DNA from 2 places in the uncultured Neisseria sp. genome. Region 2 is predicted to be linked to the other one. Evidence: riboswitches for the same ligand, from Rfam matches in the RefSeq annotation. Region 2 holds a riboswitch; the other holds the start of a gene.
What was found. Region 2 has a riboswitch for preQ1 ahead of queF (preQ(1) synthase). Riboswitches for the same ligand answer to the same signal wherever they lie in the genome.

Region 1 (2,459 bases), on a different contig from region 2:
ACCGATAGTTTATGGTTTCAGACAGCCTTCTTGTTTTCAGTAAAACAGGTTGATGGGTTTAATAATCTAATCAATGATGATTAACCCAAGAACGTGGACAAGTTTCAGACGGCCTTCAAGCCATTGATGACACGTTTGTAGCAGGTATAAACCAATGCCGCGCAGGCCAGCCACATAAGGATATAGAAAGTCGAATGGAAGCTTCCGGCAATTGCATACCATACTGCCAATGCGCCGATAAAGAATGCGCGGTCGCTTTTGCCGAATGGCCCGTCATAACGACGGCCGTTGCCATGGACTTGTCCCAAAACGCCGCAAAACTCAGTCATTGCCGCCAGCCAAATAAACAGGGCAATTTGCACGCCGCCGAAGGGTGCGATAAAGGCAAAAGGCAGATACAAAGCAGCATCGGCGACAATATCGGTGATTTCATTCAAATAACCGCCCAATGCTGATTGTTGGCCGAACTCCCGTGCCAACATACCGTCCATTGCATTCAGTGCCATACGGACAAACAACCAGATTGGCAAAAGCCAGAATAATGTGGATACACCTGCAAACAATGCTAAAAGCAAACCGATCAAAATAGAAACGGCGCAGGCAAACAGGGTAACCTGATTGGCAGTAATGCCTTTTTGATACAGTCGCTTAACAATGGGGCGCAACAGGTTTTGGAATTTTGGTTTCAGGGCGTAGATGCTCATGATTATGCTATATAAAAGAAAATGAAGTGCCGTGATTATAGACGAAATCCGTTATAATCCGTCAATCTTCGAATTACGCGGTTCGCAAACCTCCCGCGTTAACAAAACTAGGAATTTACAATGGAAAAACAGCAAGCCCTCGTTATTTTTTCGGGCGGGCAGGATTCAACAACCTGCCTGATTCAGGCAATTCAAACATATGGCCGTGAAAATGTGCAGGCCATCACTTTTCAATATGGGCAACGCCACGCCATCGAATTGGAGCGCGCGCGTTGGATTGCCCAAGATTTAGGCGTGAAGCAGACAGTACTCGATTTGAGCCTGATGCAACAGATTACACACAATGCCTTGATGGATGATACGGCACCCATTGAAACAGCTTCAGACGGCCTGCCCAATACATTTGTAGATGGGCGCAATGCTTTGTTTTTGCTTTATGCCGCCATTTACGCTAAAGGGCAGGGGATACGCCATATCATTGCCGGCGTGTGCGAAACCGACTTTTCCGGTTATCCCGACTGCCGCGATGTGTTCGTCAAGTCGATGAATGTTACGCTGAATCTGGCCATGGATTACGCTTTTCAAATCCACACGCCCTTGATGTATTTAACCAAAGCGCAAACTTGGGCATTGGCGGATGAAATGGGTGTGTTGGATTATATTCGCGAGCACACGCATACCTGTTATAACGGCGTGGTCGGTGGTTGTCATGAATGCCCAAGCTGTATTTTGCGCGAGCGAGGTTTGTCAGAATATTTGGAAAGTAAAAAGGCCGTCTGAATTAAGAGGGGCATATATTTCTAATATCCAGTTGTACGAAAAGGCCGTCTGAAAACTTTATTTCAGACGGCCTTTGGTTATGTATTTTGTTCTGCTTAGAACAGCAAATCTGCCGGTTCGCTGCTTGTCGGAGCATCTTTCACAGGAGCAGAGGCAGGGGCAGTAGCCGGTTCGGAAGCGGCTTTAGGTGCAGAAGCAGGAGCATCGGCCGGAGTGGTTGCCTGTTTAGCAGCAGGTTTTGTCGGTTTCACCGGAGTTGGACGAACGCTTTGTTTCGGTTCGGATGCTGCCTTGTTTGTATCGTCGGTAGCATCGACTTCGATTTCAGTGCCTTGAGGCAATACCACATCTTTAGCAGGAGCCGGTTTCGGCATGACTTTAGGTTTGCTGTAAGCATCCGTGCCGCTGGTCCATGCCAAAGATTTTAAAGGCGATTTGAGTTTTACGCCTTTGGCGCAGGTCAGACAGTTTGCTGCGCCGGTGCGTCCTTTAAGGATTGCATCCACACGCGCGGCAGGAATGGTTTTACCGTGCGCTTTTGCCCAAGCAGCAATGCTTTTTTTCAGGGCAGCCGTATCAAGGTTTTTCTTGTCGTATGGGTCACGATAGGCAGCCAGCCACAAGTTTTGGTTGGCATCTTCGTTCAGGCTCGCCATTTGGTAGATAACGGAGGCAGGAGAACCTGTTGCGATGGTTTTGGCGAATTCTAATGCATCAGGCGATTTCATGCGCACGCAACCATGGCTGCGGACGCCGGGTACGCTGGCAGGGGCATTGGTGCCGTGAATGCCAAGGCTTAATTTAGGGTCGCCAAGACGGACAAATACCGGGCCCAGCGGGTTATTTGGGCCGGCCGGTACGCTTTTAACGCCGTCATTGCGTTCTTTTTGGATAGATTTAGGGATGTGCCAAACCGGGTTGTAGGCTTTTGCGCCTATTTTATGTTCGCCCAGATTGGTTTGGGTCATGGCTTTG
Region 2 (2,459 bases):
GGACGCCATTTATCCACCCATGACGCGCCAAACAAAGCGATTTGCGGTTTATCCAAAGCAGCGGCGATGTGCATCGGTGCGGAATCGACACCAATAAACAACTTGGCGCCCTCAATAGCTGCCGCCAATTCACGCAGACTCAAGCATCCGGACAACACATATACTTTTCTGCCTTCCGGAATATTCAGACGGCCTATAATTTCCTGAAGCATGTATTGCTCGACAGTGTCGGGAGAAGCAGTCAATACGACATTCTGTCCGCTGTTGAGCAGAAGCTGTACGATGGCGGCGTTTTTACCATCTTCCCAACATTTGAAATGCCAACGCGCACCCGGGTGCAGCAACACATAATCTTCGCCGTTCCAACCCTGCTCACGCAATTTCTGCTGCATGCTTTCCCTTGCATCTTGTGCCACCCAAAGGCGCACTTTGGCATCGGCTACATCTTCCGGCTGGATAAGCGGCGCGAGGATATTCAATTGGTTCTCAACGATATGATGGCTGGTATCAAGCTCATGGTTGATAAAATCATGACAGAAACGCCACCAGAAACCGTCGCGCTTAATGCAGTCCAAACCCACGCTGCAACGAGCACACAGTTTGGCGATTATTGCCGCGCGCCATTGATCGGACAGATTGAAAGCCCAGTCGTAATCGCGTGCCTTCAGCTTAGACAAAAGGTTTTTCTCACACGCCAACTGCTTGAATACGCCCAGCTTCTTCCAATTTCGATCAATGGTAAAAATCTGCGCAATCTGCGGATTATCGGCAATCAGCTGTCCCGTACCGGCATACACCAGCATATCGATTTCGCAATCGGGGAAATGGGTTTTCAGCGCATCGACCACCGGCGTGCTCAAAAGCACATCGCCATGATGGCGCAATTTGATGATCAGAATACGTTTGGGTTGGGCTAAAGACATACAATACTTTCAGACGGCCTGTTGATTGGCTGCTATTGTAAAGCGGAAAACAGGTTTCATAAAATACAAAACAGGCCGTCTGAAACCTATCTTGCTGATTCATCGCTATAAAATCCGCACAAGCCATGCAATTTATATTACAATCCGCACCCCGTGGTTCGAAAACCTCCCACATTAAAAAACTAAGGAAACCTCATGTCCCGCAACAACGAAGAGCTGCAAGGCATCTCCCTTTTGGGCAACCAGAAAACCCAATACCCGAGCGAATACGCGCCTGAAATTTTGGAAGCGTTCGACAACAAACATCCTGACAACGACTATTTCGTCAAATTCGTCTGCCCCGAGTTCACCAGCCTCTGCCCGATGACCGGCCAGCCCGACTTTGCCACCATCTACATCCGCTATATTCCCCATATCAAAATGGTGGAAAGCAAATCACTGAAACTCTATCTCTTCAGCTTCCGCAACCACGGCGACTTCCATGAAGACTGCGTCAACATCATCATGAAAGACCTCATCGCCCTGATGGATCCGAAATACATCGAAGTATTCGGCGAATTCACACCGCGCGGCGGCATCGCTATTCATCCGTTTGCCAACTACGGCAAAGCAGGCACAGAGTTTGAAGCTTTGGCACGCAAACGCCTGTTTGAACACGATGCACAATAATCCCGTTCAGACGGCCTAACGCCCTTTTCATTGCAAGACTTTCTCTATTGCACGGTCTCGCAAGGCTTCATGCCGTCTGAAAAACTTCCGAAAGATTTCCATGTACGAATTTACTGCCGCACAGCAGAAGAAAGCACTCTTCTGGCTGGTGCTTTTCCATATTTTTATTATTGCCGCCAGCAACTATCTGGTGCAGTTCCCCTTTCAAATTTTCGGTATCTTTACCACTTGGGGCGCATTTTCCTTCCCCTTTATCTTCCTCGCTACCGACCTGACCGTGCGTATTTTCGGCGCGCCGTTGGCGAGACGGATTATTTTTTGGGTAATGTTCCCCGCCCTGCTACTCTCTTACGTCTTCTCCGTCCTCTTTCATAACGGCAACTGGACAGGCTGGGCATCTTTGGCCGAATTTAACACCTTCGTCGGCCGTATCGCATTGGCCAGCTTTTCCGCCTATGCGCTCGGGCAAATCCTCGATATTTTCGTGTTCAACAGATTACGCCGTCTGAAATCATGGTGGGTTGCCCCCACCGCTTCTACCGTGGTCGGCAACGCTTTAGACACGCTGGTGTTTTTCGCCGTTGCCTTTTATGCGAGCAACGATGAATTTATGGCGGCAAACTGGCAGGGCATCGCATTTGTCGATTATCTGTTCAAACTCGCCATCTGCACCCTCTTCTTCCTACCCGCATACGGCATCGTATTGAGCATCTTGACCAAAAAACTGACTTCCTTAAACGTCCGTCAAGAAATGCCCGAATCGGTTTTAGCCAAATAAGCAGCAGATAAAAAACAAGGCCATCTGAAACTTTAAGCGTTCAGACGGCCTTTTATGTTTTAAACAATTAACCGGTCAATTGTTTGGTA

Region 1: linked by a shared signal. The riboswitch ahead of queC (7-cyano-7-deazaguanine synthase QueC) and the one ahead of queF (preQ(1) synthase) in region 2 are both predicted to bind preQ1.

The regions. Positions count from the first base shown of each region.
Region 1 covers NZ_CATNVN010000030.1:11,705-14,163, reverse strand. The annotation lists gene Q1M25_RS03545 (CDP-alcohol phosphatidyltransferase family protein) at 105-704, opposite strand; PreQ1 riboswitch class I at 776-821, shown strand; gene queC (7-cyano-7-deazaguanine synthase QueC) at 825-1,484, shown strand; gene Q1M25_RS03535 (L,D-transpeptidase) at 1,580-2,459, opposite strand, start outside.
Region 2 covers NZ_CATNVN010000042.1:7,291-9,749, forward strand. The annotation lists gene rfaQ (putative lipopolysaccharide heptosyltransferase III) at 1-923, opposite strand, end outside; PreQ1 riboswitch class I at 1,071-1,115, shown strand; gene queF (preQ(1) synthase) at 1,119-1,592, shown strand; gene Q1M25_RS04330 (7-cyano-7-deazaguanine/7-aminomethyl-7-deazaguanine transporter) at 1,693-2,370, shown strand; gene ubiM (5-demethoxyubiquinol-8 5-hydroxylase UbiM) at 2,438-2,459, opposite strand, start outside.